One region of the Caballeronia sp. INML3B genome, then DNA from elsewhere that is predicted to be linked to it. Evidence: riboswitches for the same ligand, from Rfam matches in the RefSeq annotation. Region 1 holds a riboswitch; the other holds the start of a gene.

Evidence for each region. Region 1 has a riboswitch for glycine ahead of NCS58_RS29160 (D-amino acid dehydrogenase). Riboswitches for the same ligand answer to the same signal wherever they lie in the genome.
Region 2: another riboswitch for glycine. It lies ahead of gcvT (glycine cleavage system aminomethyltransferase GcvT); the one in region 1 lies ahead of NCS58_RS29160 (D-amino acid dehydrogenase).

The regions. Positions count from the first base shown of each region.
Region 1 covers NZ_JALQDI010000073.1:18,237-33,966, forward strand. Annotated here, with positions in the region: gene NCS58_RS29120 (GlxA family transcriptional regulator) at 467-1,459, shown strand; gene NCS58_RS34245 (hypothetical protein) at 1,481-1,606, opposite strand; gene NCS58_RS29125 (AAA family ATPase) at 1,638-3,557, opposite strand; partial or broken gene NCS58_RS29130 (DUF1328 family protein) at 4,072-4,232, shown strand; gene NCS58_RS29135 (hypothetical protein) at 4,293-4,472, opposite strand; gene NCS58_RS29140 (FAD-dependent oxidoreductase) at 4,488-6,194, opposite strand; gene NCS58_RS29145 (MFS transporter) at 6,216-7,571, opposite strand; gene NCS58_RS29150 (LuxR C-terminal-related transcriptional regulator) at 7,712-8,530, opposite strand; gene NCS58_RS29155 (cation:proton antiporter) at 8,588-9,841, opposite strand; glycine riboswitch at 9,962-10,035, shown strand; glycine riboswitch at 10,046-10,150, shown strand; gene NCS58_RS29160 (D-amino acid dehydrogenase) at 10,216-11,490, shown strand; gene NCS58_RS29165 (VOC family protein) at 11,530-12,009, shown strand; gene NCS58_RS29170 (aspartate aminotransferase family protein) at 12,073-13,374, opposite strand; gene NCS58_RS29175 (LysR family transcriptional regulator) at 13,452-14,336, shown strand; gene NCS58_RS29180 (helix-turn-helix domain-containing protein) at 14,575-15,084, shown strand; gene NCS58_RS29185 (VOC family protein) at 15,081-15,488, shown strand; gene NCS58_RS29190 (SLATT domain-containing protein) at 15,551-15,730, shown strand, end outside.
Region 2 covers NZ_JALQDI010000001.1:20,480-36,209, reverse strand. Annotated here, with positions in the region: gene NCS58_RS00160 (UvrD-helicase domain-containing protein) at 1-1,177, opposite strand, end outside; gene NCS58_RS00155 (oxidoreductase) at 1,323-2,369, shown strand; glycine riboswitch at 2,452-2,554, shown strand; glycine riboswitch at 2,565-2,696, shown strand; gene gcvT (glycine cleavage system aminomethyltransferase GcvT) at 2,812-3,936, shown strand; gene gcvH (glycine cleavage system protein GcvH) at 3,998-4,378, shown strand; gene gcvP (aminomethyl-transferring glycine dehydrogenase) at 4,432-7,362, shown strand; gene NCS58_RS00135 (alginate lyase family protein) at 7,487-8,590, shown strand; gene NCS58_RS00130 (L-serine ammonia-lyase) at 8,612-10,000, shown strand; gene flhA (flagellar biosynthesis protein FlhA) at 10,046-12,154, opposite strand; gene flhB (flagellar biosynthesis protein FlhB) at 12,151-13,359, opposite strand; gene NCS58_RS00115 (flagella synthesis protein FlgN) at 13,573-14,007, opposite strand; gene flgM (flagellar biosynthesis anti-sigma factor FlgM) at 14,106-14,432, opposite strand; gene flgA (flagellar basal body P-ring formation chaperone FlgA) at 14,612-15,730, opposite strand, start outside.

The DNA.
Region 1 (15,730 bases):
TCTTGACAGAGGGTAGTCACCATGCGGTGCACGGCCGCATGAGTGACGGATTTCGGCAAGGTGTTGGCCGGGTCCTTGCGCCGGTCGCCGAGGCGGGTTTCGACCAGGCGTTGGCCGAATAAAAATGCGGACTCTGCTCATCATCGACGCCCCGCAATCGATTAAACCGCTTCTCAGTCAGGACGACGCTTTCGATACCTGCATTCTCCGGAGACAGACAGATACGGAGTCCGAAGTCAACTTCGCGATTCGGCGCTTCGCCAGCTTCCATCGGATAGCGAAATCGCCGGCGGCCGATGTCGAATTGTCGGGTGCGGCATTTCTCGGCCAAAACCATGCTTTCGCCCGCCACGGCGAAAAGAATGGAGCGAATTGGCCACTACGATCACGAAAGTATACGGAATAAGGGTGGCCTTCGCACCGCAGCGAACGAATCGAATCTGCAACCGAAATCAGGGAGATCGACATGTCTTCTCAAGCCATAACCTTCGGCGATGCAGATATCAGCAAGGTGTATTGCTTGTCTGATGAGAAAGTAACGAAGCGCATGGGCATTCTGTTGTATGACGGTTTTTCGCTGCTCGGTGCGGGAACGCTCGCCGAGGCATTTCATATCGCGACCGAGCTTCAGTCTCCCGGTTCGGGCAATCACATCGATTACAGCGTCCGGCTCGTTTCGGCACGCGGCGGCGCGATCGCGTGTTCGTCGTCGGTTTGCGTGTGGACCGAGCGGCTGGGCGGCCAGAGATTCCAGAGTTTCGACGCGCTGTTTATCGCGGGCGGTCCGGGCGTGACGCGCGCCGCCGCGGACGAAACGCTCATCGAGCTACTGCGCATTGCATGCTCGCAAAGCGTCGTAGTCAGCGCGCTCAGCAACGGTGATGTGCTGCTCGCAGCGGCGGACATTTCGCGCAGCGCATGGGCTTCGGTGGAGCGCGGGATATGGAACAGCGGCCCGTCGAAAGGCCTGGCAACGACCGAACGCGGCGATGCGCTGATCAACGCGCTCACGCTCGTCAAGCGCGATCTCGGCTACGACATTGCGACAGCGGTGGCGGACCGGCTCGCGTCGTCGCATGACCAGCACCTGCCGATCATGCTGAGCACCATCGCCACGACGACGCTGGCGGAGAAGGCACAGGAATCCGCGCGCTGGCTCGAACGCAATTGCGGCCGTCCGATTTCAGTGGGCGACGCCGCGCGGACCGTGGCGATGAGCGAGCGCAACTTTCTGCGTTTGTTCAAGCGCGAGATGGGTCTGACGCCATCGCAGTATCTCTTGCGCGCCCGCCTCAATCTCAGTTGCGAGTTGCTGGCCAAGAGCGATCTGCCCATCGACAAGATCGCGCGCAGGACGGGGCTCACGAATGGCGAGCGATTCTCCAAGGTATTCAGGAAGCAGTTTTCGATGTCCCCGACCGAGTACCGGTATCGAAGAAAAAGCGGCGACGCGGTCTGACCTTCGGTACGACGATGCGGATCAGTCGAGGCGCATGCGCGTTTTCAGGCCGCTCGCCTCGTCCCATTGCTCGGGCTTCATGCGCTGCACGGTGACGCCGAAGGTCCAGATGTGCCCCTCGGGATCTTTCGCGCGATAGGCGGACATGTCCACGCTCTTGGTTTGCGGTGCGAACCGCTCAGGCGGCCAGCACTTCGTCGACCGCCGCTTGCACATGCTCCACAGCGGCAGCGTGCTCGCGGATCAGCCGATAAACCGTCTCGCCCGGCACGGTCTCCGACTCGAGCAGTTGATCGGCGATCGCGCGCAACACCGACTCGTTCGCCCGCAGCAGCGCGAAGCATTCATCGCTCAGGTCGTGCAGCAAGGCGTTCGCGTGTCCGATGGAATTCTTCAGTTGCAAGCCCGCATACTGCTGCGGAAGTGCTGCGAGGCTGAACAGGTTGCCATCCTCGTTGAAGCCGAATTTCGACACCATGTCGAGACTGATGCGCGACGCTTCCTGAAGATCCGATGCCGCGCCGCTCGACGCTTCGTCGAACATTAGCAGTTCAGCATTGCGTCCGCCGAGCAGCACCTGAATCTCGTTGCGCAGTTCGGTCTCACGGTACAGATGCTTGTCCTGCATCTTCGTGATGAGAGCGACGCCCAAAGCGCCGCCGCGCGGCAGGATCGTCACTTCTTCGAGCATGCCCGTGCCGAGCAGCGCCGCAACGAGTCCGTGACCCGCTTCATGCACCGCGATGCGCGTGCGTTCGTCGTCGGACAGCGCGCGCTCCGCGCCGTTGACATCGCCGATGCGCGCGATCTTGATGGCTTCGAGGAAATGCTTCGCGGCCACTTCGCGTTCGCCGGCCTTGCGCGCGACGAGTCCCGCCTGATTGACGATCATCGACAGCGTGGCCGGCGACAGGCCCGTCGTCAGACGCGCGAGTTGTTCGAAGTCGATGTCGTCGTTCTTCTTCTTCAAATTGGCCGCATAGAAACGCAGGATCTCGGCGCGATCGTCGAGGCTCGGCAGCCGCACCTGCACCGTGCGATCGAAACGGCCGGGGCGCCGCAGCGCTTCGTCGAGATTGTCCGGATGATTCGTTGCAGCGACGATGATCACGCCTTCGTTCGATGCGAAACCGTCCATCTCCGCGAGCAGTTGATTGATGATGCGGTTGCTCTCCGCTTCGACCGGGCCGCCGCCGGTATCAGTGCGCTTGCCGAGGCCGTCGGCTTCATCGATGAAGATCACGGTCGGCGCGTTTTTGCGCGCGAGTTCGAACAGATGCTTCACCTTTTGAATGCCCACGCCGTAATACTTCGCGCTGAAGTAACTGCCCGTGATCGCGATGAAGTTCGCGCCGCATTCGCCCGCGAGCGCCTGCGCAAGCCGCGTCTTGCCGACGCCGGGGCCGCCCGTCATCAGAATGCCGCACGGCGCACGCACGCCCATGCCGGTAAATTGTGCAGGCTCGGTCAGCCACGCGCGGACATCGGTGAGCGCGGCCTTCGCTTCGCCCGCCCCGATGACGTCGTCGAAACGCAGCGTCGGCGACTCGCCGAGCAACTGCGCGCCGCCGCGCATCTCGCGGCGCATGAACCATAGGAGGCCGCCGAGCATCAGCAGCGGCAACATGAGGCTCAGGATGTCGCGCGAGCGATCAAACATCTCGCTCCAGCGCGCCACGCCCGTTCGCACGTCGGCGTCGGGCAGCCAGACGAGCTGATAGGGCGAACTCGCGCCCGGCTTCATGTCTCCGAGCAGGAGTGCATTGGAGAACGCGCCGTTATGGTCGGCCACGTAGTATTTCTCGCCCTTGAGCGTGGAGACGAGGATCGCATCCGGACTGACGCCGATCGTGGCGACGTTCCTGTCGCGGATATCGGTCAGCATTTCCGATGCATCCTTTTCCCGATGCGTCCAGGCCGACGCGTCATGGCGCATCTGGCTCGCGACGCCCGCGAGTGCCGCGGACTGCGACTGCGCGGTCCGTGACTCGTGGCGCCAATGCAGAAAGCTCACGCCCGCTACGAGCGCGGCCGCGATCAAACCATACGCGATATATCGGCCAACGCGTGACCGCAGCGAATTCCTTGCCGGTTTCATCAATCTTTCCCAATGGGGCCGAATGAGCGGCACCCTTCAATCTATCGTCGGAGGAAATGGCCTCGGGACGTGTCTCTTTCATTTCTCGGTGGTGGGATGCCCGCCGCGTATGTCTTGTGCACAAGATGGCGAGGCGATCGACCTTGATCCGCAGATCGTCAACCATGCGAGCATGGCCCTTTTATCGGGAAGTGCTCCGCTGGAATGGTGCCCAAATCGCATGACCATTCGATAACGCGGAACAGCGCGAGCGAGCGTCGAAACACGTCGTTTCAGCTTCTAGTCCCTTTTTTTAATTAACGGCAGGTGACGAGTGTTCTTGACGACCGTGTAAAAAGCGGATGATCCGCGCTCGCGGCGTGATGCAGGTTTGATGGCGTATGCAGGACGGAGCCAAGGATATCACGGGAAAAAACTCTGCTCCATCCGGTAAGGAATACTGCTTGCTTGGAGTGGTCCACTGTCCGCGACCATGGGGCGCGCGGCGGATACTGAACCGGAGGGACATAACATCATGTTGTATTACGCATTGGTCTTTTTCATCGTGGCGATCATCGCGCCGCCCTCGGGTTCGGCGGCATCGCGGCGGGCGCAGCGAGCATCGCGAAGATCCTTTTCTTCATATTCCTTGTCATATTCCTCGTGACGCTGGTGATGGGGCTCATGCGACGTTGACGGCCTCCTGACGAAGGCGTCGTGTTGCGGCTGGCCGGCACGACGCCTTCTCTTCCCGAATCAACTCGCGATACCGTCGCTCGCTTCATCGATCAACCTGAGCGACACGTTCGCATCGTCCATCTCGCCGATTGCAAGCAATGCAAAGCGCGCGAGAAACAGCGACGTCTTCGCTTCGCCGAGTTGCGTCATCGTCTTGCACAGGCGCGTGTAGACAGCGTCGAGTTGTGCATCGTTCATGATGTTCTCCATCGTTCAATCGGTTGATGCGCACAGCGCGCGTGCAATCGCCGCGTCGATATCGCCGGGTTGCGCATCGCGCCAGCGGCCGAGCACATGGCCATCGGGCCTGAGCACATACACCGCGCCGGGCCGGGCGTCGTATCGCTCGAAGATGCGTCCCGTGTGATCCCATGCATGCACGCCCTGCGTGCGCGGATGCAAATGCGCGCTCAACGGCACCGCCTTGAACGGCAATCCGCGCGAGCGCAACGCGTGCGCCAACGTCGCGAACGCGGCGGGCAGCATGCCATCGTCGGTAAAGCACAGCGCGGTGAAGCTCGGGCCGGCGAGATCGGTCAGATGCGCTTCGCGTCCGTGCCCGGCCTCGACGATCGTCACCGGATACTCGGTCAGCACCGCGCCGGGAACAGGACCCGATGCGAATGCATCGCGATCGACGACGTTCAAGGGCGAGGCCGCGTACGTGATCGCGGACGTCTGGCGCGGATTGATCAGCGAACGCACTTCGGGATGTTTCGCCGCGAGACTCAATACGGCCGTGCGCATGAGATCGAAGGCGAACGAAGGCGGTGCCATGAACTCAGTGCTCTTCGTGCCGTAGCTCAGATTCTCGTGCGTGGCGGCGACGCGTTCGTCGGAATAGCTGTCGAGCAGCGTATCGGAGGCAAGTCCCTTCACGACGAACGCGAGTTTCCACGCGATGTTGTCGGCATCGTCGATACCGGAGTTCGCGCCGCGCACGCCGAAGATCGGCACGAGATGCGCGGCATCGCCCGCGAACATCACGCGCCGGTGGCGATAGCGTTCGAGCGTCAACGCATTGGCCTTGTAGATCGTGATCCAGATCGGCGACCAGGCGCCCGTTTCGCCCATCATGTCGAGCAGGCTTTGCACGCGCGGCATGACGTTATCGGGCTTCACGGCTTCGTCGGCATCCTCGCCGTCGCGTAATTGATAGTCGATGCGCCATACGTTGTGGGGCTGTTGGTGCACGAGCACGGTCGAGCCCGGATTCGACGATGGGTCGAAGTACGCGAGCCGCTCTGTCGGCCGCTCGCTCTCCAGTTCGATATCGACGATCACATAACGCCCTTCGTAGCTCGTTCCTTCGAGCTGAAGACCGAGCGCTTCGCGTATCGTGCTGCGGCCGCCGTCGCTCGCGACGACCCAGCCGGTTTCGAGCGCGTAATCGCCTTCGGGTGTCGTGAGTTGCAGCGTCGCGCCATCGTCGCGCGCGTCGATCGATTTCACGCGCGTTTGCCAGCGAATATCGATGAGGTCGGCGCGCTTCTCGGCGGCATCGAGCAGAAACTGTTCGATGTGATACTGCGCGAGATTGACCATTGGCGGCAGCTTCTGGTTTTCGTCCTGCGGCATCGTGAAATGCAGCACTTCCGTGTCGCGATAGAAGCTTCGGCCGCCCGTCCACGGCAGGCCCGTTTTCAGAAAGCCGCCGAGCGCGCCCAGGCGTTCGATGATTTCCAGGCTGCGCCGCGAGATGCAGATCGCGCGGCTGCCGTGACAGACCGAATCGTCCGCTTCGATCAGCACCGAGCGCACGCCATGATTCGCGAGCCCGAGCGCGACCGCGAGTCCGACCGGACCGCCGCCGACGATCGTCACGTCATGACGCTTCACTTCGACGCCTTGTTCCAGCGCCGGAACGCGCGCCGCATACTTTTTCGCCGTGAACGGATACGGCTTGAATGGCTTGTTCATCGAGTGCTCCTTGCGTGTTCCTCAAACGGCTTGCGCTGCGTTTTGCCTGATCGGCAACATCATGACGATGACCGCGCCGATTGCGAGCAACACCGCCGAATAGATCAGCCCCGACGTGAAGCTGTGCGTCGCGTCCTTCAGCCAGCCGACAATCAGCGGATTGAGCGCCGAGCTGATGTTGCCCGTCGCATTGATGACCGCGATGCCGATGGCGCGCGCCCTGAAGCTCAGTGCGTGATCGGGCGTGGTCCAGAAGATCGACATCGCCGTGTATGAGCCCGCCGACGCGAGGCATACGCCAAGCATGCGCAGCGCGGGGTTCGTCGAGCATGCGGTGCAGAGCCAGCCCGCGGCGGAGAAGAGCATCGGCAGCATCAGGTGCCATTTGCGCTCCTGCTTGCGATCCGAGCGGCGGCCCCAGACGATCATCGCGACGATCGTGCAGACCTGCGGAATCGCCGCGAGGAGGCCGATCGTGCGATTGCTCGCATCGGCGCTGAAGCTCTTGACGATGAGCGGCGTCCATACGGCGACCATCGCGAGCGTGTTCACGAGGCAGAAGTACGCGATCGCGAATTTCACCACGGTCGGCGAAAGCAGTTCCGCCACGATGCTCGTGCCGCGTGCATGCTGCGCCGGAGCGCTCGCGTCGCCGGAATGGTCAGATGCGAGCGTGTCGGCAAGCGCGCGCTTTTCGTCGGTATCGAGCCAGCGCGCGTTGCCGGGGTTGTCGTCGAGATAGCGATAGACGACGAGGCCGAGCACTGCCGACGGCAAGCCTTCCAGCAGGAAGAGCCACTGCCAGCCCTTCAGGCCGAGCGTGCCGTCGAGCCCGAGAATGAAGCCTGAAAGCGCCGAGCCGACGGCCGCGGTCACGGGCATCGCGATCATGAAAAGCGCATTGGCGCGCGCACGGTATGCGCCGGGAAACCAGTACGTGAGATAAAGCAGGATGCCGGGCAGGAAACCCGCCTCCGTCACGCCGACCAGCACGCGCAATACATAGAGCGACGCGGGGCTCGTCGCGAACATCGTGGCCGTCGACGCGAGGCCCCACGCGACCATGATCGTGCCGATCCAGCGGCGCGCGCCGATACGCGCGAGCACGATGTTGCTCGGAATGCCGCACGCGATGTACGCGACATAGAAGAGCGTCGTCGCAAGGCCGAATTGCGTGCTGGTGAGGCCGAGGTCCTTCATCATCGTCAGGCCGGCGAAGCCGATGTTGATGCGGTCCAGAAACGAAAAGAAGAACAGCACGAAAAGGAACCACAGCAGATGCCGCGAAACTTTCGCGATGACGGGCGGCTCCTGCGTGTGCGGGTTCGATGTGCGTTGCGTCGCGTTTAATGCGCCGCTTGCGCTCGTGGTTTCCATGCTGTCGTCTCCGGTCGTGTCGCTCTGTCGGACATCTGATGCGTCGGAGTATGAAGCGCGCAATCGTGCCGCTTGTCCTCAATTTGGGTACAGCGCGAGGCCGTCAGCGGCCCGGGGAAAACACTTACGCAGGGGAATCGTCAGACCTTGCCCGGCCCGATGCACAGCGCGAACAGTTGCCGCTGGCTCGAAATGCCGAGCCTGCGGTATGCACGCTTCTGATATGTGACGACGCTCGTCGCCTTGATGCCCATCGCATCGCCGATTTCCTGCGCGGTGCGGCCTTCGAGCACGCCGGTCAGCACGTCGAGCTCGCGCTTCGACAACTCCGGGCACAGGCCGCGCACGCGCGCGAGCATCAGATGCGAGATCGGCATGTCGCGCTGCCCGCAGATCGCGTAATGATGTTTCGCCGCGTGCGCGATGAGCGGCGCCATCGCTTCGATCAACGCGATCTCGCGCGGATGGTAGTTGCCGAAGCGCGTGTCGCGATACAGGTTCACGGAGAGCCACAGATCCGCGCTCGGCTGCACGAGCAGCGACACGCGGTCCGACACGTTCGGCTGGTGATAGCACGCCGCGCGATACGCCTCGTGCGCGATGTCCTCGCTCGTCTGCCGATGCAGCACGAGCATGGAGCCGGGCTTGTCGTTGCGCGCCGAGGAAACGATCTTCTGATTGCCGTCGAGCGCGTAGAAATGGCACGCGTAGGTGTCGGCGACATCGCGCAGGAAACGCCCGCCGCGATGATCCGCCACCGACACCGTGCGCGGCCGGTTGCCGAATTCATACGCGAAGATCGTGCACTGCGAAATCGCGGCGACGTCGCCGAGCAGCTTCAGCACTTCGGCGGCGAGCGCGTTGGAATCCTCGCTGCCGATCGACGACACGAGCCCGGTCGCGCGGCTGAGATCGAGCTGCCCGTTCGATGAGACGCGGTCGAGTCGCCAGGAGCGCATGATGGGCTGAACGAGATACGTGTGGGTCCCGCTATTCTAAGCCCGCGCTCCCGCCCGCTAGCGCGCGATAGCCGAGCGCAGCGCCGCATTGCGGCGCACGATCCAGTTGAAGAGCGGCGTGGCCATCAGCGTGCTGAGCACGGCCATCAGCACGAGGATCGAAAACAGTCCGGGCAGGATCACGCCCGCCGCGAGTCCGATGTTGATGATGATCAGTTCCATCAAACCGCGCGCATTCATCAGCGCGCCGATCGCCATTGCGTCGCCGGAAGGCTCGCCATTGGCGCGCGCGGCCGCCCAGCATGCGATGCCCTTGCCGCCGAACGACGCGAGCAGGATGACGACGGCCGCAAGCATGATGGCCGGGTCCATCAGCATGTCGAGCCGCGTGTTGAGGCCCGAGTAGGTGAAGAACATCGGCAACAGAAACACGACGACGAAGGGCTGCAGCATGTCGCGCAGCTTTTCCGTCAGCGGGCCGCGCGGCAGCGCCACGCCGAGCAGGAAGCCGCCGAACACGGCATGGATGCCGATTGCGTCCATCGCGAATGCGCAGAGCGAGAACAGCACCATCACGGTGGCGAGCACGCTCGTGGGCAGCGGTGCGTGCGGATTCAATCCGGCCGCGAGCCGGCGCAGCAGCTTCCCGCCGGCGAAGATCATGAAGAGCGCGAAGGCCGCGCCGCCGCCGATCGCCGCGTAGGCGCCCATCCACGAGCCGCCGAAGCTCGCGAGCACGATCGCGAGGATGCACCACGCGGCGGCGTCGTCGAATGCGCCCGCGGTCAGCGCGAGCGTGCCGAGCGATGTGCCGGCAAGCCCCCGTTCGTGGATGATGCGCGCGAGCATCGGAAACGCGGTGATCGCGATCGCCGCGCCGAGGAAGAGCGACGCCTCGTAGAGCCGCACCTTCTCCGCGAAGAGACCGGGGATCGTGTGCAGCCACGGCGTGAGCGCGAACGCGAGCGCGAACGGCGCCACGATGCCGGCAAGCGACACGCTCATCGCGCTTCTTGCGCGGGCGCGGAAATGGTCCGCGCGAAACTCCGTGCCGACGAGGAACATGTAGAGCCCGACGCCGAGCTGCGCCGCGACGTAGAGCATGCCCATCGTCGGCTTGGGAAAGAGCGCCTGCTGCCAGTGCGGGAGAAGCATTCCGAAGAGCGACGGCCCGAGCAGCACGCCCGCGATCATTTCACCGACCACTTGCGGCTGGCCGACGCGCTGCGCAAGCCTGCCGACAAGCTGGCTCGCGAGCACGATCACCGCGGCCTGCGCGAAAAAGTAGACGGACAATTGGGAAGACGGCATTTTTGAGCTGCGAAAGAACGAACGACGGGAGTCTGACGGCGAGCGCGGCGGTCTGTCAACGTGACGGGGGCTTGCCACGTCAGTTTTGTACCGGTATTGTCAAAAAGTTCGACAACGCGCCACGGAAGAGCTCGTCCCCCGCGACGACGCCGACGGAGCAACCGCCCCGGAAACTCTCAGGCAAAAGGACCGTGCGCGCCGGAACATCTGGAGAGCGGCGCCTGAACGCGCCCACCGAAGGGGAGCCCCGGCTGCCGACGCGAATGTCGGGCGGCCCGCGGGCGAAACTCTCAGGTACATGGACAGATGGGGCATCGGTGCCGGCTGCGGCATGTGGCCAAAGCCGGCGATGCTCAATCAATCTGGATCATGTCATGTCACGAATCGCCATCATCGGCGCCGGGATCACCGGCGTCACGACCGCTTACGCCCTTGCGCAGCGCGGCTTTCGCGTCACCGTTCTCGAGCGTCATCGCTATGCGGCGATGGAAACGTCCTTCGCCAATGGCGGGCAACTCTCGGCGAGCAACGCCGAAGTGTGGAATAGCCGTTCCACCGTGCTGAAAGGGCTCAAGTGGATGTTCACGCGCGACGCGCCCCTCCTGATGAATCCGCGGCCGGGCTGGCACAAGTACAGCTGGATCGGCGAGTTCCTGCGTCAGATTCCGAACTATCGTGCGAATGCCGCCGAGACGGTGCGCCTTGCGATCGCGGCGCGCGAGCATCTGTTTCGCATCGCGCGGGACGAGAACATCGATTTCGATCTCGAACGGCGCGGCATTCTGCATTTCTACGCGACCCGCAAGGAGTTCGACGCCGCATCGAGGGTCAACGAAATCCTGCGCGATGCGGGCCTCGACCGTCACCCGGTCGCGCCGGAAGAGATCGCATCGATCGAACCGGCCTTGCGCGGCTCGTTTCATGGCGGCTTCTTCACGCCGTCGGATTCCACCGGCGACATCCACAAGTTCACGCGCGGACTCGCCGATGCATGCGCGCGGCACGGCGTCGAGTTCCGCTACGACACGTCGGTGACATCCATCGACGAACAGGCGGGGCGGCTCACGCTGACCGTCGAGCATGCGGGCGAGGCGCAGGCGCTCCAGTTCGATGGCATCGTGATCTGCGCGGGCGTGGGCAGCCGGGCGTTTGCATCGATGGCGGGCGATCATCTCAACGTCTATCCGGTCAAGGGCTATTCGATCACCGTCTGTCTCGACGATGCGAAGAGCCGCGATCGCGCGCCGTGGGTCAGCCTGCTCGACGACCGCGCGAAAATCGTCACGAGCCGGCTCGGCGCGGACCGTTTCCGCGTCGCGGGCACGGCGGAGCTGAACGGCTTCAATCGCGATATCCGCGCGGACCGCATCGCGCCGCTCGTCGAATGGACGCGGCGTCATTTCCCCGATGTGTCGACCGCGCGCGTGATTCCGTGGAGCGGCCTGCGCCCGATGTTGCCCGGCATGCTGCCGAAAGTCGGGCAGGGCAGGCGTCCGGGCGTGTTCTATAACACCGGGCACGGGCATCTCGGCTGGACCTTGTCGGCCGCGACGGCGGAGATCGTTGCGGAGGCGGTGTTGCAGCGTTTGCCTTCGAAGCGCGTGCACGTTGGCGCGTCGTCGCGGGTGAGGATGGATACGCCGGCGTGATATCGTCGGCGCACTGTTCACTGTCCGAAGGAGCGCGAAATGGCCGAACTCGTCAATTGCCTTTGGTTCGACGGTAATGCCCGTGAAGCGGCGGAGTTCTACGCCGCCACCTTTCCCGATAGCCGCGTCGGCGCGGGCCATGCGTCCGCGAAGCCGGGCGTGGGGCAGGGGCCGGAGTTGACCGTCGAGTTCACCGTGCTCGGCCAGCGCTTCCTCGGACTGAACGGCGGCCCGAACTTCAAGCCGAACGAAGCGGTGAGCTTCATGGTGCATACCGGCAGCGCGGAAGAGACCGATCGCTACTGGAACGCGATCGTCGGCAATGGGGGCGAGGAAAGTCGGTGCGGCTGGTGCAAGGATCGCTGGGGTTTTTCATGGCAGATCACGCCGAAGCGGATGCTCGAGATTTTCAGCGGCCCCGATCGCGAAGCCGCGCGACGCGCGATGGACGCGATGATGACGATGAAGAAGATCGATATCGCCGCGATCGAGCGCGCGGCGGCGGGCGCGCATCGTTGACGCTACGTCCAGGGCGTGCTTGGAGCTTTTGTTAATCGGGCTTTCGCCGGGATCCGGCAAAACCTACAGCGAACGCTCGATAGCCTTGCCGAGCAAATCAATCCCGAGATCGATCTCTTCCTCGCTCACGGTAAGCGGCGGCGCGATACGAAACACCCCGCCCATGCCAGGCAACTGCACGATGTTCATGCTCAACCCGAGCTTCATGCACTCGCGCGTGATCTTCGCGCCGAGTCCATCGGCGGGCTCCTTCGTGCGGCGATCCCTGACGATCTCCACACCCAGCAGCAGACCGCGTCCGCGCACATCGCCGATGCAGTCGAAGCGCTCCATCAGATCGAGCAGCCCGCGTCTGAGCCGCGCGCTCATCACGTTCGCGCGCGCGACGAGCCCATCGCGCTCGACCACGTCCAGCACGCGCAAGCCGACGGCAGCCGGCAGCGGATCGGACACGTGCGTCGTGTAAAACAGATAGCCGAGTTCGTGCGCTCTTTCTTCGATCGCCGCCGAAGTGATGGTGGCCGCGAGCGGCAAACCCGCGCCCAGCGTTTTCGATAGTGTGAGGATGTCGGGCGTGACGCCGTCGCGCTGGCACGCGAACATCGTGCCCGTGCGGCCGATGCCGGTTTGCGCTTCATCGAGAATCAGCAGCATGCCGCGCGCCTCGCACTTGCGCTTCAGCGCCGCCATGTAGCCTTCCGGCAATTCGATGATGCCGCCCGAGCTCAGGATCGGCTCCGCAATGAACGCCGCGAGATTGCCGCTCGACTGACGATCGACGAGATCGAACGCGTAGTCGAGTTCCGCGAGCCAGTCGTAGTGACCGTTGCGCTCGAAGCGCGGGCGATACGGAAACGGCGCGGGAATCGCAAACGAGCCGACCGCCGCCGGACCGACGCCCTTGCGCCCGGCGCTGTACGTGGCCGACGCGGCATGGCCCGTCATGCCGTGCCACGACTGCGCGAAGCCGACGATTTCGTACCGCCCCGTGACGAGCTTCGCCATGCGGATCGCCGCCTCGTTCGACTCCGCGCCCGTGCTGAGCAGAAGCGCGCGATCGAGCCCGGCGGGCGTGATATCGGCGAGACGCGTCGCGAGATCGACCACGGGACGCGACAGCATCCCGCTGAAGAGATGGTCCAGCTTGCCCGCATATTCGCTGATCACCGACACGATTTCAGGGTGACTGTGCCCCAGCACGGCACTCATCTGTCCCGACGTGAAATCGAGGATCGCGCGGCCGTCGGCGTCGTAGACGAAGCTGCCCTGGGCGCGCTCGATGATCATCGGCTCGAATGTGCCGCCGTAGCGGATGAGGTGCTGTCTGGCGTTCTGCCAAAAAATTGCGTCGTCGTTCCGGGACACCTTGCTTCTCCTCTCGAAAGGTGAAGGGAATTTGCAGTGTAGTCGGCGCTCTGGTTTTATAGAATCGAATAGTTCTAATGCAAGATAGAAGAGGCGCTAATACCTTGAGTCTTTCGCTCGAGATCGAATTGCTGCGATCGTTTGCCGTCATCGCGGAAGTGCGGGCGCTGAGCCGCGCGGCGGAGCGGATCGGCCGGACGCAGTCCGCGCTCAGTCAGCAGATGAAGCGGCTGGAAGAGATCGTCGATCAGCCGCTCTTTCAGCGCACTGGCCGAGGCGTCGTGTTGACGAATCCCGGCGAGCGTCTGCTCGTTCACGCGCAGCGCATCCTGCGGCTGCACGACGAGGCGATGGCCGATTTATGCGGCAAGGGGCTGTCGGGCAGCATCCGTTTCGGCTGTCCGGACGACTACGCCGCCGTTTTTCTGCCGGCCTTGTTGCGGCAGTTTTCGAGCCAGCATCCCCATGCGCTGGTGGAAGTCGTGTGCGGCCCGACGCCCCGGCTCGCCGAGCAGTTGAAGAAGCGGGCGCTCGATCTCGCGATGCTCTCGCTGCCCGAAGACAGCCCCGGCGACGACGTGATCCGGCGCGAGCAGCTTGTCTGGATCGGCTGTCCGGGCATGGATTCGGCGCACTACGACCCGTTGCCGCTCGCGCTCTCCGATCCGGATACGCTCGATCACATTGCCGCGTGTGAGGCGTTGCAGCGCACGGGCAAGGCGTATCGCATCGCGTACGCGAGCAGCAGCCTCGCGGGTCTCACCGCGCTCGTGCGCTCCGGGCAGGCCTTCGCGGTCATCACGCAGACGGCGGTGCCCGCGGACCTCTGCGTGCTGAATGCCGACCCCGGCCTGCCTGCGTTGCCGGGCGTGGGCATATCGCTGAAGTTCGCGCGGGACCGGCCTTCGCTGCTGACGGCGGCATTTGCGGACCACATCCGGCTCACGCTGCCGTTGCTTTGATGAGATTGATTCGATTCGGCGAAGTAGGCCGAGAATCGCCCGCTTTCCGGCGCTTGGCGATTTGCTGACGCGCGCTACGATGCTTTCCATCCCCTCCAGCTCTTTTCCCTCCAGGGAGTGAGCGACTTCGCGTCGTGCGGATTCCGTCCGCACGACGTTTTTCTTTTGCGGCGGAAGATTGCGCGCGCGGGCTACACTAGCCGCTCACTTTCCGCTCACTTTCCGCGCCCTGAACGCCATGCCATCTCGCGACCACGACAGCGCCGACGACTCGCAAGACCCGGCGCTGCTGCGGCGCCTCTTGCGCGCCAAGGACCGCATGGATGCGTCGTCGCATGAAGACTGGCCGGTCAGGCGCCTCGCCGAAGTCAGCGGCGTTTCCGAAGCGCATTTCGCGCGCTCGTTCAAGCGGGCGTTCGGGATTCCGCCGCATCGCTATCTGCTGACGCGGCGCATCGAGCAGGCCGTCACGCTGTTGCGCGACACCGATCTTTCCGTCACGGACATCGCCTTCGTCACCGGGTGGGAGAGCCTCGGCACCTTCGGCCGCATCTTTCGCGATATCACCGGTCACAGTCCGGGCGCGATGCGCATCGAATCCCGCGCAGACGTTCCCGCGCTCGAGCGCGTGCCCGCCTGCGTGCTGAAGGCGGCGCAGCGCCCCGATCTCACGATCGCAGTTTTGGAGAAGCGGCGGCGCGGGGCGAACGGTACAGTGCGGCCATCTTCAACGAAGGAGGTCGCATGAACCAGGGCATCAGCGTGGTGGGCATCTATGTCGACGATCAGGACGAAGCGCTCGCGTTCTACGTCGACAAGCTCGGATTCCGCGTTCAAACCGACGTGCGCAACGGCACGTACCGATGGCTCACCGTGCAGCATCCGGATCAACCGTCGTTTCAGCTCGGCCTGTTCGCGCCCGGCCCGCCCATTCACGACGACGCCACCGCGCTCACTTTGCGCGCGATGGTCGCGAAGGGCGCGATGCCGCCGCTCGTGCTGTCCGTCGCGGATTGCCGCGCCACCTACGAGCGGTTGAAGGCGAGCGGCGTGGAGTTCACGCAGGAGCCGGTCGATCGCTTCGGCAGCGTCGATGCAGGATTCCGCGATCCCGCCGGCAACGGCTGGAAGGTGATCCAGGCGCCGCGCTGATCGGGACATGATCTGTCCGTGCTTGCGGAGAAGATGAAGTCTGTTCATACAACGTTTAGAACATGACCGACTTGCACCTTCAACCGCAACGAACCGGCACGGCTGACTCGTACGATCCGCCTCGCGACACGCCGGCGCTCGTGCTGGCCTGGATCAGGCGTGCCCGCGAATCGCAAATTCGTCACTACACGATGGCCGACAGGCTGACAGGCTGCGGCAGACGGCTCGGCCTCGGTGTCATC
Region 2 (15,730 bases), on a different contig from region 1:
CCGCCTTGTCGAAAAACGACTGCCCGCCCGACAGCACATAAGGAATGCGCTCGCGCCGCAGCACTTGCTCGAAGATGCGCGCCTGAAAATTGCCGCGATAAAGAATCGCGTAGTCGCGGAACTGCGTGCGCCGCTCGAACTTGTGCGCCGAGAGCCGGAACACGACGGATTCCGCCTCGTGCTCCTCGTCGTTGCAGCCGGTGACGGTGATCGTGTCGCCCATGCCGTGCTCGGACCACAGTTTCTTTTCGAACAGCTTCGGATTGTTCGCGATGACATTGTTCGCCGCCGTCAGGATGCGCACCGTCGAGCGATAGTTCTGCTCCAGCTTGACGACGTGCAGCTTCGGAAAATCCTTGCCGAGCTGCGCGAGGTTTTCGAGCGTTGCGCCGCGCCAGCCGTAGATGGCCTGATCGTCGTCGCCGACCGCCGTGAACGCCGCGCGCGGGCCGGCGAGCTGCTTCAGCAATTCGTACTGACAGGCGTTGGTGTCCTGATACTCGTCGATCAGCAGATAACGCAGGCGGTTCTGCCACTTGTCGCGCACCTGCTCGTTCTCGGCGAAAAGCTGCGCGGGACGCAGGATCAGATCGTCGAAATCGAGCGCCTGATACGCGTGCAGCGTCGCCGCATAGCTGCGATACACGATCGCCGCCTGGTGCTCGTCGTCGTTGCTCGCGAGCACGGACGCCTGATCCGGCGACACCATCGCGTTCTTCCACAGCGAGATGATCGACTGGATCTTGCGGATCAGACCCTTGTCGGTCGTGCCGAGTTGTTCCTGGACCATGCCGAAACAGTCGTCCGAATCCATGATCGAGAACTGCGGCTTCAGCCCGACGTGCTCCGCTTCCTGCCGCATGATCTGCACGCCGAGCGAGTGGAAGGTGCAGATCGTCAATTGATTGACGGGAATCTTGCGGCCTTCCTTGCCGGGCGTCGTGAGCGTCTTGCCTTCGAGCAGCTTCGCGGTGCGCTCGCGCATTTCGAGCGCCGCCTTGTTCGTGAACGTGAGCGCGGCGATGTGCTTCGGCTCGAAGCCGCGTCCTTCGATCAGATGCGCGATCTTCTGTGTGATCACGCGCGTCTTGCCGCTGCCCGCGCCGGCGAGCACGAGACAGGGACCATCGAGATAGCGCACGGCTTCGCTTTGCGCGGCGTTGAGACCAGCGGACATCGTATTGGGCTTCTGGAGTTTGGGGCGCGCTTGCTGAAACCCGCGCGCGGAGGAGAGCGCGATGTTAACACGATAGCGGCGGCGCGGTTCCGGCCCTCGTTCGTGCCACAATATCCGATCGAATTTACGACAGGACGATGCCCGCATGAGCACAGCACTGAAAGTCGGCGTGATGGGCTACGGCCTCGCCGGCGCGACATTTCACGCACCCGTCATCGAGCACTGCGGCCGGGCGGAAGTGACGGCCATCGCGACGAGCCAGGCCGAACGCGCGACGGCGGATTATCCGAACGCGCGGATCGTCGCGGACTTCGAGGCGCTGCTCGCCGTCGACGGGCTCGAATGTGTCGTCGTGGCGACGCCGAACGACACGCACTTCGATCTCGCGCATCGCGCGTTGTCGGCGGGCAAGCATGTGGTCGTCGACAAGCCGGTCACGCTTTCCGCGCGCGACGCCCGCACGCTCGCCGATCTCGCGAAACAGAAGGGGCTGCTTTTCGCGCCGTTTCACAACCGCCGCTGGGACGGCGATTTCATGACGGTGCGCGCGCTCGTCGAAAGCGGACGGCTTGGGCGCATCACGCATTACGAATCGCATTTCGACCGTTTTCGCCCGAAAGTGCCGCAGCGCTGGCGCGAGGAAGCGGAGCGCGGCGGCGGCCTGCTGTTCGATCTGGGGCCGCATCTGATCGATCAGGCGCTGACGCTCTTCGGCGCGCCGCAGACGGTGACGGCGTTCGTCAAGGCGCATCGCGATCACGCGCACGCGCCGGATTACGTGCATCTCGTGCTCGGCTACGACGACAAGGAAGTGATCCTGCACGCCAGCGCGCTCGCGGCGCTGGAACCGCCACGTTTCGCGATCCACGGCACGCGGGGCAGCTATGTGAAAAACGGGCTCGATACGCAGGAAGACCAGTTGCGTTCCGGCATGCGGCCCGGCAATCCGGAGTTTGCGAAGAATCCGCCGGGCGTGCTGCGCGAAGTCGATGGCGATCTCGACCTGCGTCATGAATTCGCCACGAAGGACGGCGCGTATATCGAGTTTTATCGCGCGCTGGCGGCGTCGATTCAGGACGGCAAGCCGTTTCCCATTTCGCCGCAGGACGCGGTCGATACGATGACGATCATCGAACTGGCGATTCAGAGTGACCGGGAAGGGCGGCGCGTGCCGTTTCGGCAACTCGCCTGAACATCGTTCAGCGGACGTGTTCGGTGTCCATCGAACGCGCCCGAATCCGTTTGACAAGCCCTATTCGGTCGCGTAAATTCTGCCGCACGCGTCGGGAGAGCGCGTGGTTTCGTTCATGCAGCGAAGACCGCGCCGCCGAAGGGGCATACCCGCAAACTCTCAGGCAAAAGGACCGACGGCGTCGAGGAATTCGTTTCCTCGCACTCTGGAGAGCGGCAGCGGCTTCCTCATGAAGCCAGTTGCCCACCGAAGGGGCGCGCGATGAACCGCAGCACGACCGTGCACGGTTCGCGCAATCTCTCAGGTACCGAGGACAGAGGGGTCACGCATCGCATCCGCTACGGGGCATGAGCCTTGCGCGCTGCTTTCGGCAGCACGAAGAGGCATCGGCCGAGCGAAATGTGCGCGGCGTGGCCTTTTTGTTTCGCGAACCGAGGCCCCGATGACCGAACTTCAACACACGCCCCTGCACGCCGCCCACCTCGCGCTCAACGCGCGCATGGTCGATTTCGGCGGCTGGGACATGCCCGTCAACTACGGTTCGCAGATCGACGAGCATCGCGCCGTGCGCACCGACGCCGGCATGTTCGACGTGTCGCACATGCGCGTCGTCGATTTCGAGGGCGACGCCGTCCGCGAATTCTTCAGGTACGCCATCGCCAATAACGTCGACAAGCTCACGACGCCCGGCCGTGCGCTCTACTCGTGCCTGCTCAACGGCAACGGCGGCGTGATCGACGATCTGATCGTCTACTACTTTTCCGAAACGAGTTTCCGCGTGGTCGTGAACGCGGGGACGGCGGAAAAGGACATCGCCTGGTTCGGCCAGTTGAATGCCGAAGGCGAATTCAATCTTTCCATCACGCCGCGCCGCGATCTCGCGATCATCGCCGTTCAGGGCCCGACCGCGCGCGAAAAGACCTGGCAAGTGCTGCCGGACACGCGCGCGCAAACTCAGGACATCAAGCCATTCAACGCGGCCGTTTTCCCGTCGACGCAATATGGCGAGTTGATGCTCGCGCGCACCGGCTATACCGGCGAGGACGGCTTCGAGATCGTCGTTCCGGCGACACAAGTCGAAGCGTTGTGGAACGCGCTCGCCGCCGTGGGCGTGAAGCCCGCCGGCCTCGGTGCGCGCGACACGCTGCGTCTCGAAGCCGGCATGAACCTGTACGGTCAGGACATGGACGAGACGGTTTCGCCGCTCGACGCCGGCCTCGCATGGACCGTGGATCTGAAAACGCAGCGCGATTTCGTTGGCCGCAGCGCGCTCGAGGCGCACGGCTCCAAGGCCAATTTCGTCGGGCTCGTGCTGATCAAGGAAAACGGCAAGGCGGGCGGCGTGCTGCGCGCCCATCAGAAAGTCGTCACGCCGCACGGCGACGGCGAGATCACGAGCGGCACCTTTTCGCCGTCGATGCAGGAATCCATCGCCTTCGCGCGCGTGCCGGCGGCTGTCGCCGTCGGAGACACGGTGCAGGTCGTCATCCGCGACAAGCAACTTCCGGCGCGCGTGGTAAAACTTCCGTTCGTGCGCAACGGCAAGGTTCTCGTCGAGCTGTCGTAACGCCGTCGCGCCCGTTTCCTCGAATCAAGAACCTCACGAAAGCACACGCAAGGAGCATCCAATGAGCATCCCGGCCGATCTGAAATACACCGAATCGCACGAATGGGTCCGCACCGAATCCGATGGCACGCTGACCGTCGGCATCACCGATCACGCGCAGGAAGCGCTCGGTGACATCGTCTTCGTCGAGCTGCCCGCGGCGGGCAAGACCGTGACCGCGGGCGATGCGATCGCCGTCATCGAATCGGTGAAAGCGGCATCGGACATCTACGCGCCGGTCTCGGGCGAAATCGTCGCATCGAACGACGCGCTCACGTCGGCGCCCGATCAGGTGAACGGCGCGCCGTACGAAAGCTGGCTCTTCAAGATCAAGCCGGCGGGCGACGCCGGCCTGGACAAGCTGCTCGACGCCGAAGGCTACGGCAAGTCGATCGGCGAATAACTCATCTCAATGACGATTGCGGCTCAACGGTGAGCCGCATCGCAGGAACTCACATGAAGCTCGAACACCCGGATCGCCTGATGAACCGCACTTCCCTGTCACTCGCCGCGCTCGAATGCCACGACGCATTCGCCGAGCGGCACATCGGCCCCGATGAAGCGGACCAGCGCGCGATGCTCGAAGCGCTCGGTTTCGCGTCGCGTGCGGCCTTCATCGACGCGGTGATTCCTGAATCGATCCGCCGCAAGGAAACGCTGCCGCTCGGCGCGTTCACGCAGCCGAAGAGCGAAGCGGAAGCGCTCGCGTCGCTGCGCCGGCTGGCGGACGAGAATCTGGTGTTTCGAACCTACATCGGCCAGGGTTATTACGGCACGCACACGCCGGCGGTGATCCTGCGCAACGTGCTCGAAAATCCGGCGTGGTACACGGCTTACACGCCGTATCAGCCGGAGATTTCGCAAGGCCGTCTGGAAGCGCTGCTCAATTTCCAGCAGATGGTGATGGACCTGACCGGCCTTGCGATGGCGAACGCCTCGCTGCTCGACGAAGCAACGGCCGCAGCCGAAGCGATGACGCTGCTGCAACGCGTCGGCAAGCCGAAATCGAACGTGTTCTACGTCGCCGATGACGTGCTGCCGCAGACCATCGAAGTGGTGAAGACGCGCGCGAAGCCCGCGGGCATCGAAGTGAAGGTCGGCCCGGCCGCGGATGCTGCGAGCGCGAACGCGTTCGGCGTGCTGCTGCAATACCCCGGCGCGAATGGCGATGTGCGCGACTATCGCGCGCTCGCGGAAGCAATCCACGCGGCGGGCGGCCATGTCGTCGCGGCGGCGGATCTGCTCGCGCTGACGCTCATCACGCCGCCGGGCGAATGGGGCGCGGATGTCGCAATCGGCAATACGCAGCGTTTCGGCGTGCCGGTCGGCTTCGGCGGGCCGCATGCGGCGTACATGGCCGTGCGCGACGAATTCAAGCGCCAGATGCCGGGGCGTCTCGTCGGCGTGACCGTCGATGCGCAAGGCAATTCCGCGCTGCGCCTCGCGCTGCAAACGCGTGAACAGCACATTCGCCGCGAAAAGGCGACGTCGAACGTCTGCACGGCGCAAGCGCTGCTCGCGATCATGGCCAGCATGTATGCCGTCTATCATGGCCCGCGCGGCCTGAAGACGATCGCGTTGCGCGTGAACCGCGTGGCGTCCATTTTTGCGGCCGGCGTGAAGAAGCTCGGCTATGCGATCGCCAACGACACGTTCTTCGACACGATCACGATCGACAGCGGCGCGAGCACGACCGCGCTGCATCAGGCTGCGTACGCCGCGCATATCAACCTGCGCCACGTGAGCGCGACGCAAGTCGGCGTATCGCTCGATGAAACCACCACGCGCGACGACCTGCTCAAGCTCTTCGCGCTGTTCGCCGAAGTCGCGGGCAAGACCGAAACGTTCGATATCGACGCGCTCGATCAGGCCGCAGCCGATCCGCTGCCGGCGCAACTACATCGCACGAGCGCGTACCTCACGCATCCGGTCTTCAATCGCCATCACTCCGAACACGAAATGCTGCGCTATCTGCGCAGCCTCGCCGACAAGGATCTCGCGCTCGACCGCACGATGATCCCGCTCGGCTCCTGCACGATGAAGCTCAACGCGACATCCGAAATGCTGCCCGTCACGTGGCCCGAGTTCGCGCAGATTCACCCGTTTGCGCCCGGCGAGCAAACGGTCGGCTATCGCACGATGATCGATCAGCTCGAACAGATGCTCGTCGCGTGCACGGGTTACGCGGCTGTTTCGCTGCAGCCGAACGCCGGCTCGCAAGGCGAATACGCGGGGCTGCTCATCATCCACGCGTATCACGAATCGCGCGGCGAAGGGCATCGCAATGTGTGCCTGATTCCGGCGTCCGCGCACGGCACGAATCCGGCGTCGGCGCAGATGGCGGGCATGCAGGTCGTCGTCGTCGCGTGCGATTCGAACGGCAACGTCGATATCGAAGATCTGAAGGCGAAGGCCGAAAAGCATTCAGCGAATCTCGCGTCGATCATGATCACGTATCCGTCGACGCACGGCGTATTCGAGCGCAACGTCCGCGAGATTTGCGACATCGTGCATTCGCACGGCGGCCAGGTGTATGTCGACGGCGCGAACATGAACGCCATGGTCGGCCTGTGCGCGCCTGGCCAGTTCGGCGGCGACGTGTCGCACCTGAACCTGCACAAGACGTTCTGCATTCCGCACGGCGGCGGCGGGCCGGGTGTCGGTCCGGTTGCAGTCGGCGCGCATCTGGCGAAGTTCCTGCCGAATCAGGCATCCACGGGTTACAAGCGCGACGACGCGGGCATCGGCGCGGTGTCGTCGGCGCCTTACGGCTCGGCCGCGATCTTGCCGATCTCGTGGATGTACATCGCGATGATGGGCGCGCAAGGTCTCACTGCCGCCACCGAAAGCGCGATCCTCGCGGCGAACTATGTCGCCAAGCGTCTCGCGCCGCACTATCCGGTGCTGTACAGCGGCGCGGGCGGACTCGTCGCGCACGAGTGCATTCTCGACGTTCGGCCGATCAAGGAATCGAGCGGCATCTCGGTGGAAGACGTGGCGAAGCGCCTGATCGACTACGGCTTCCACGCGCCGACGATGAGCTTCCCCGTGCCCGGCACGCTGATGGTCGAGCCGACGGAATCGGAATCGAAGGAAGAGCTCGACCGCTTCATCGACGCGATGATCGCGATCCGCGAGGAAATCCGTGCGGTGGAAGAAGGCCGCGCCGATCGCGAGGACAACGTGCTGAAGAACGCGCCGCACACGGCGACGGTCGTCGCGGCGGATGACTGGACGCACACGTACACGCGCGAGGCGGCGGCGTATCCGGTGAAGTCTCTGGTGGCGCGCAAGTACTGGTCGCCGGTCGGACGCGCGGATAACGCGTATGGCGATCGCAATCTGATGTGCTCGTGCGTGCCCGTATCGGAGTACGCGGACGAGTAAGGCATCGCGAAGGACCTGAGAGGGCGCCGCCCGGAAGCGTAAAGCATTGTCGGGCGGTTTTGCGGCGCGTTCCAGAACAGCTAACATCTCACCCCGGACCAAAAAGCCAAACCAGGGAGTTCACATGGCGTTCAAGGTGCGAGAGGTGAAAGGGACGATCCGCGCGCGCGCGGCGCGAGCGATGCTCGGCGCGCTGCTCGTCGCCGCGTCGTCCGCGCAGGCCGCGATGAATTTCTGCGCCGCGCCCGCGATGCAGACGAGCGAACGCACCAATGCCGATCCCGGTGTGAAGGCGCTGGTGAAGATGGTGCAATCGCACGTGAACGATCAGCCGAAGGCGCGCGCGAAGCTGCACACCGAAGGCACGCTGCCGCACGAGGGCATCTACGACGAGAGCGTCGAAGCGGAGAAAGACCTCGGCCTCATGCGCGATGCCGCACTCGCGTGGCGCGCGACCGGCGACGAGCGCTATCTGCGGCTCGTCGACCGCTTCCTGTTCGCGTGGACGACGACCTATCAGCCGAGCTTCAATCCGATCGACGAGACGAACTTCGAATCGTTGATCCTGGCGTACGACCTCACGGCGAGCGCCTTGCCGGTCAAGACGCGCAACGCGGCGAACGCGTTCATCACGAAAATGGTGAACGGCTACATCGCCGACATGGACAAGCAGCCCCGGCCGCTCACCGGCAATTACCGGAACAACTGGCAGAGCCATCGCGTGAAGCTGGTGGCGATGGGCGCGTTCACCATCGACGACCGCAAGCTCATCAATGCGGCGCAGCGGCTTTTCGTCGAGCATATCGGCGACAACATCGCGCCGGACGGATCGACGGTCGATTTCGCCGAACGCGATGCGCTTCGCTACGTGACGTACGATCTTCAGCCGCTCGTGACGGCGGCGCTCGCCGCGCGGCGGCACAACCGCAACTGGCTGCCGGAGCGCGCGCAGTCGGGCGCGACGCTCGCCGAGGCGCTCAACTGGCTCACGCCCTACGCGCTCGGCACGAAGACGCACGATGAATTCGTGAAGTCGTCCGTGCCGTTCGACGCCAAGCGTCGCGAGGCGGGCTTGCCGGGTTTCTCGGGTCAGTGGGATCCGAAGAACGCGGCGGAACTCTTTCATCTGGCGGCGCGGCTTGACGGCCGCTACGCGCCGGTCGCGCTGCGGCTTGCACCGACCCCGCCCGCCTGGCTCGCGGTGTGTCTGCCGCTGCCGGCGCGCTAACTCTTACACGCAGGAGCAGTCATGGCAGTCAGCGTATTCGACCTCTTCAAAGTCGGCATCGGACCTTCGAGCTCGCACACTGTCGGACCGATGCGCGCAGCATTAATGTTCGCGCAGGGGCTCGAGCGCGACGGGCTGCTGGAACCGACCGCATCGGTGAAATGCGAGTTGTACGGCTCGCTCGGCGCGACGGGCAAGGGCCACGGCACGGACCGCGGCGTGATGCTCGGCCTGATGGGGGATGCGCCCGATACCGTCGATGCTTCGAGCATCGTTCCGCGACTCGAAGCGGTGCGTGCGTCGAAGACGCTCGCGTTGCTCAACAAGCGCAAGATTCCGTTCACGATCAAGGAAAACATCGCGTTCTATCGGCAGGCGCTGCCGGAGCATCCGAACGGCATGAAGCTCTACGCGTTCGATGCGGACGGCGCGTTGCTGCGCGAAGCGACGTACCTGTCGGTGGGCGGCGGATTCGTCGTGACGGCAGGCGCGGCGAACACGGCGGTGCTGACGGCGCACGAGCAGTTGCCGTATCCGTTCCATACCGGCGACGAGCTGATGAAGATGTGCGCTGAATCGGGCAAGTCGATCGCGCAGTTGATGTGGGAAAACGAGCGCGTCTGGCGCAGCGAGGACGAGATTCGCACGGGCCTTTTGCGCATCTGGGACGTGATGCAGGATTGCGTCGCGCGCGGCTGCGGTATCGGCAATCCGGATGCGGAAGGGCACTTGCCGGGACCGTTTCAGGTGAAGCGGCGCGCGCCGCAGTTGTACAAGGCGCTGGCGGGCAAACCGGAGCAGGCCTTGCGCGATCCGCTTTCGATGATCGACTGGATCAATCTCTACGCGATCGCGGTGAATGAAGAGAATGCGATCGGCGGGCGCGTCGTCACGGCGCCGACCAATGGCGCGGCGGGGATCATTCCTGCGGTGCTGCATTACTACGACCGGTTCGTGCCGGGGTCGAACACGCAGGGCGTCATCGATTTTCTGCTGACGGCGGCCGCGATCGGCATTCTGTACAAGATGAATGCTTCCATCTCCGGCGCGGAAGTCGGATGTCAGGGGGAAGTCGGCGTCGCCTGTTCGATGGCGGCGGGCGCGTTGGCCGCGGTGCAAGGTGGAACACCGGCGCAGGTGGAGAACGCAGCCGAGATCGGGATGGAGCATAACCTCGGGCTGACGTGCGATCCGGTCGGCGGGATGGTGCAGATTCCGTGCATCGAGCGCAATGCGATGGGTTCCGTGAAAGCCGTCAACGCCGCGCGCATGGCGATGCGCGGGGACGGGTCGCATTACGTTTCGCTCGATTCGGTCATCAAGACGATGCGGGAGACCGGCGCGGATATGAAGACCAAATACAAGGAAACTTCGCGCGGTGGGTTGGCGGTGAATATTGTGGAGTGTTGAGCAAAAGCGTGGACGGCCTGTCCACGCTCACAGCGAGACGCAAGCTCACGCCCCAATCAAATTCACCACCTTCACATTCCTGGTATCCGGCACTTCCGCATAAGACAGCACCTTCAACTGCGGCAGGCTCCTGCGCAGAAACCTCGCCAGCATCGCGCGCAGCGAGTGCTGCACGAGCAACACCGGCGGCAATCCCAGATTCTGCTGACGCATGATCGCGTTCTGCGTCGAGTTCATCAGCGTCTGTGCGAGGCCCGGCTCGAGCCCGGGATTGGTCCCCGTCGACAAAGCCTGCGACAACACCCGTTCCAGCGTCGGATCGAGGCCCATCACCTGTAGATCGTCGGTGCCCGGATACCACTGCTGCGTGATCGCGCGGCCGAGCGCGAGACGGACCGCCGCCGTGAGATCGTATGGATCGGACATGCGCGGCGCATGCTCCTGCAACGCGTCCAGGATCGTGCGCATGTCGCGGATCGGCACACTTTCGTCGAGCAGATTCTGCAACACCTTCTGCAGCGTCGTGAGCGACAGCACCTTCGGCACCAGATCGTCCGTGAGCGGCGGCGTGTCCTTGCCGATGCGCTCCAGCAGCGCCTGCACTTCCTGTCGCCCGAGCAACTCGGCCGCATGCGTTACCACGAGATGATTCAAATGCGTCGCGACGACCGTGCTCGCATCGACGACCGTGTAGCCGTACACCTGCGCCTGCTCGCGCAGATTCGTGTCGATCCACACCGCCGGCAGGCCGAATGCCGGATCCTGCGTCTGCGCGCCCGGCAGGGCAGCCGATACCTGACCCGGATTGATCGCGAGCCACTGGCCCGGGAAGGCTTCGCCAACACCGACCTCGACGCCCTTCAGCGCAATGCGATAGCCATTCGGCCGAAGTTCGAGATTGTCGCGAATGTGAATGACCGGCGGCAGAAAGCCGATTTCCTGCGCGAACTTCTTGCGAATTCCCTTGATACGCTTGAGCAACTCGCCGTCGCTGTTGCGATCGACGAGCGGAATCAGCCGATACCCCACTTCCAGCCCGAGCGGATCGATGAGCGATACATCCTCCCAGCTCGCCTCCGCATTCTCCGCCGACGCGGCTGCGGCGCTTGCCGCGAGCGGCGTGACATCGGTGACGGCGCTCGCTTTCTTCTTCGCCTCGGCGCGCTTGTTCATCGAGCGCGCGGCGTAGATGAGACCGCCGCCGAGCAGCATGAACGCGAAGTGCGGCATGCCCGGAATCAATCCCATGACGCCGATGATCACGCCCGTGATCATCAGCACGCGCGGATTCTGGAACAACTGGCCGGTAAGCTGCGTGCCGATGTCCTCTTCTGTCGCGACACGCGACACGATCACGCCCGCCGCCGTCGAGATGATGAGCGACGGAATCTGCGCGACGAGGCCGTCGCCGATGGTCAGCAGCGTGTAGTTGGTCGCCGCGTGCGCGAAGTCCATGTCGTGCTGAAGCATGCCGACGATCAGCCCGCCCACCACGTTGATCACCATGATCAGAAGACCGGCGATCGCATCGCCGCGCACGAACTTGCTCGCACCATCCATCGAGCCGTAGAACTCGGCTTCCTGCGCCACGCCTTGCCGGCGCTTCTTCGCGGTTTCCTCGTTGATGAGGCCTGCGTTCAGGTCGGCGTCGATGGCCATCTGCTTGCCGGGCATCGCGTCGAGGGTGAAGCGCGCGCCCACTTCCGCGATACGCCCCGCGCCCTTCGTGATCACCATGAAGTTGATGATCATCAGGATCACGAACACGACGATACCGACCGCGAAGTTTCCGCCGACGAGAAAGTGCCCGAACGATTCGATCACCTGGCCCGCGGCGTCGGGGCCGGTGTGGCCTTCGAGCAGCACGATACGCGTCGACGCGACGTTCAGCGACAGCCGCAGCAGCGTCGAGAACAGCAGCACGCTCGGGAATGCCGCGAAGTCGAGCGGCTTTTGCGTGTACATGCTGACGAGCAGCACCATCACCGCCAGCGCGATGTTGAAGGTGAACAGCAGGTCGAGCAGGAACGCCGGCAGGGGCAGAATCATCATGCCCAAAATCATGCAGATCAGGATCGGGCCGGCGAGCGCCCGAAGGTTCTGCGACCCCAGCGCGTCGGGCCGTTTGGCGAAAAATCCAGCGCGCGCGTTCATGCGGCGGCTCCCTTGTCAGTGTTGTCGCCGGCCAGGGCCTCTGCGGCTTCCTGTTCGGCCTCGGCGTCGGTTACGCCGCCTTTGTCGAGTTCCTTCGGCACGTCGAGATCGGACGGTTCGTCCGGCGCGATGCCGCCATCTTCCTTGTAGCGCTTGAGCTGATAGACCCACGCCAGCACCTGCGCGACCGCGCCATAGAGCGCGCCCGGAATCTCGCGATTGATCTCGACGTTGTGATACAGCGCACGCGCGAGCGGCGGCGCTTCGAGCAGCGGCACGTTGTGCTCGCGGCCCAGTTCGCGGATGCGCGCCGCGACCAGATTCACGCCCTTCGCGACGACTTTCGGCGCGCGCATCTGGCCGTCCGTGTACTTCAGCGCGACGGCGAAGTGCGTCGGGTTCGTGACGATCACATCGGCGGTCGGAATCGCCTGCATCATGCGGCGGCGGGCGGCCGCGCGCTGCTGTGCGCGAATCTTGCCCTTGATGTGCGGATCGCCTTCGTTTTCCTTGTGCTCGCGCTTCACTTCTTCCTTGCTCATGCGCAGCTTCTTCGCGTGCGAGTAGAGCTGGTACGGCACGTCGATGGCCGCGACGAGAAAGAGCCCGCCGATCGCCATGCCGCAGCACACGAAGATCAGGTGCATCGCGTCGGCGAGCGCGAGATCGAGCGGCTTCGTCAGCAGGCCGAGCACTTCGGCCTTGCGGCTCCATATCGCCGAGCCCGCCATGCCGCCGACGACGATCGTCTTCAATACCGACATGCCGAGCTGAACCGGCCCTTGCATCGAAAAGATCTTGCCGAGGCCGCTGACCGGATTCAGGCGCCCGAAGTTCGGCGCAAGCGGCTTCGTCGTGATGAGCCAGCCGCCGAGGGCCATCGGCGCGGCGAGCGCGGCGAAAGCCGTCAGCAGCAGAACCGGCAGCACCGCGAACAGACCTTCCTTGCTCGCGTTTGCCGCGCCGATCATCATCTGGCGCGAGTCGAGCACGGTCGCGTGATCGAAGGTGAACGCGCCGCGCAGGATCGACTGCAAATGCTGGCTCATTGCTCCCGACAAACCCCACACGCCGAAAAATCCCGCCGAAAGGAGAGCGAACGACGCGAGTTCCCGCGAACGCGCAACCTGGCCTTCCTCCCGCGCCTTTTCCAGGCGCTTGGGAGTGGCTGATTCGGTTTTTTCGAGATCGCTTTCTTCTGCCACCGGGCCTTACTCCGTTGTTTCCATCGTTTGCACGTGCGAGCGGCGCGAAGCCGCTTTTTGATGAAAGCGATTATTGCGGAAGGCGTCGAGCGGCCATCGGCGGATAAAGCCGGGGAAAAGGGGGTTATTCGCTAGATGAAAGCGCGGGAAACGAAAGCGGCGCGTGCCTCGCGGGAAGCACGCGCCGTTCGGCAAAGCGAAAAAAAGCGGCGGTCAGGCGCCGGGCACGCGGCCATCCGGGCCGTAGAAACCGCTCTTCGACGGCGCGACCTGCAAGGCGGCGAGCGCCTTGCGGTTGTATTCCATGCGTGTGCGGATCAGCACGCCGTTGTTGTTGTTGCCCTGTTTCGCGCGTCGAGCGGCGGCGGTGAGCAGCGCCCATTGCGCGGCGATCGCGCTGTCGTCCGCGGCGGCGGCTTCCATGCCGACGAAGCCGCCGGGAAAACCGAGCGCCTTCAACTGCTCGTCGCGCGCCTTTTCGAGTGCGGAGATGCGCTCGGTGAGCGCGGTCTTGTTCTCGATGATTTCAGGCAGCGCCGGAAGCGGCTGCGCGGCGATCAGCGCCTTTTCCTCATCGACGAGGAGGGATTCGAAAGCCTGAACAGCGGCGACTTCTTCGGTGACAGTGGCAAGCAGGGCGTCTCTCATTGCATCGCTCGAATAGCGGTTTCACAAAAGCCGCCGGTGCAAGAACGCCGCTCGCCGCCGCGCGCCTGTTTCGCACAGACGCGCAAGGGTCACTACGTTCAGCCGCCGGTCGGCGGGGTTCTCGTTTGCAGCAGGTCGCGGGCGGTGCTGAGAATGCCGTCGGCGATCTTGCTCGTGTCCATCTTCAGGCTGCCGTCGCGGATCGCGGCCTTGATCGACTCGACTTTCGCCGTGTCGATGTCCGAGCCGTTCGATGCGCGCAGGTCCGTCGACAGCGGCGACAAGCTCACCGTCGAATTCGTCGCCGTGCCCGTGCCCGATTGCTGCACGGTGCCAGCGGCGCCCTTCGCGTCGTTTTGCGACGCGCGCTGCAGGTTGTCTTGAAGGCCTGCCAGAGTGGTGTTGCTATTCGATTCGATTTTCACGATGTCCATTCCCGAACGTGTTGAGTCCTTTATCGGCGAGGGTGCTTGAAAACTTTACCCTGCCGGGGGACTGCCAACTGCCGTTCGGCGCGCTCATCGCCCTGAACGCCTTGTCTGGCGGGCATTCAGCGCATTTGCAACAAAATGAAACAAACGTGGGGAACCGAACATAGCCCGCTTCAGAGGGCGATTTCCACCGTCTGACTGTCCTTCACGATGCCGGTGATGATCTGACCGCCGGCCGTTTTTACGCGCACTTGCTGGCCGGGCGCCGCGTTGTTCATCGCGGTGCCTTCGGCCGAAATCGAAAACCCGGAGCCGTCGGCGACGACGTGCACGTTCTGGCCGATGGCGACCGAGCTTGCCGCGCGCAGCATGTCCGTGCGCAGCGGCAGGCCTGCGGGCACGCGCGACAGCGCGACCGCGCCGACAGCCTGCGCCGGATCGGTGACGATGGCCTGCGGCATCGCGGTGATGTCGCCTTCGCGGGCGACGAGATCGGCGTTGCCCAGCACCTCGCCTGGCGCGATTGCGCGCGCCGCTGTATAGAACGTGGCGTTGATCGACACGCGCGCCTGCACATAGAGTGTCCACGGGCGCTCGCCGACGCAGCGCACGCCGACGGTCATGCGGCCCCAGAGGCGCGCGCCGGTCGGCATGAACGGATCGAGCGCGGAGCAGGCGGCGAGGCCGCGCGGGAAAACGGGCGTGACGGTGATCTCGACCTTGCCCGGCAAGCCGGCCGCCTGCTGCTGCAGAAAGTTGAACGCGGCGACGCGGATCGATTCGCCGTCCTGCATCGCGGCGGGCGCTTGCGGCGATGCGGCGGCGGGCGCGGCTGCTGCCGCGGTCGACGGATTGAAGCTCACGCGTCGCATCGGCGAAGCGGCGCCGACGGGCGTCGCGGGACTCGCCGCGACAGGCTTTGAATTCGCGCCGCGGGCGACGCCATCTTCGCGTGTCACGACAACGGGCATCACATCGCGCGAAACCGAAACCGATGCGGCGGGCGCTCTCGCGAGCGCGGGAGCCGCGACCGGCGCGCGCGCGGGCTTCGCCTCGCCCGGTCCGGGAATGACGATCATGCCGCTCGCGTCGTTCATCGAGTCGTCGGCGGCGTCGGCGCGGGCGTCCAGTTCGAGCGCGGCGTTGCGCATCGCGGCGTCGGCGGCTTTCGTCGCGGCGCGATAGCCGCTCGAACGCGCGATTTCGGGTGCGGCGGGCGCCGCGACGGGAACCGCGGCACGCGAAACGGGCGCATTCAGGTTCTTCGCCATGTCGGCCGCCGCGGCCGGATT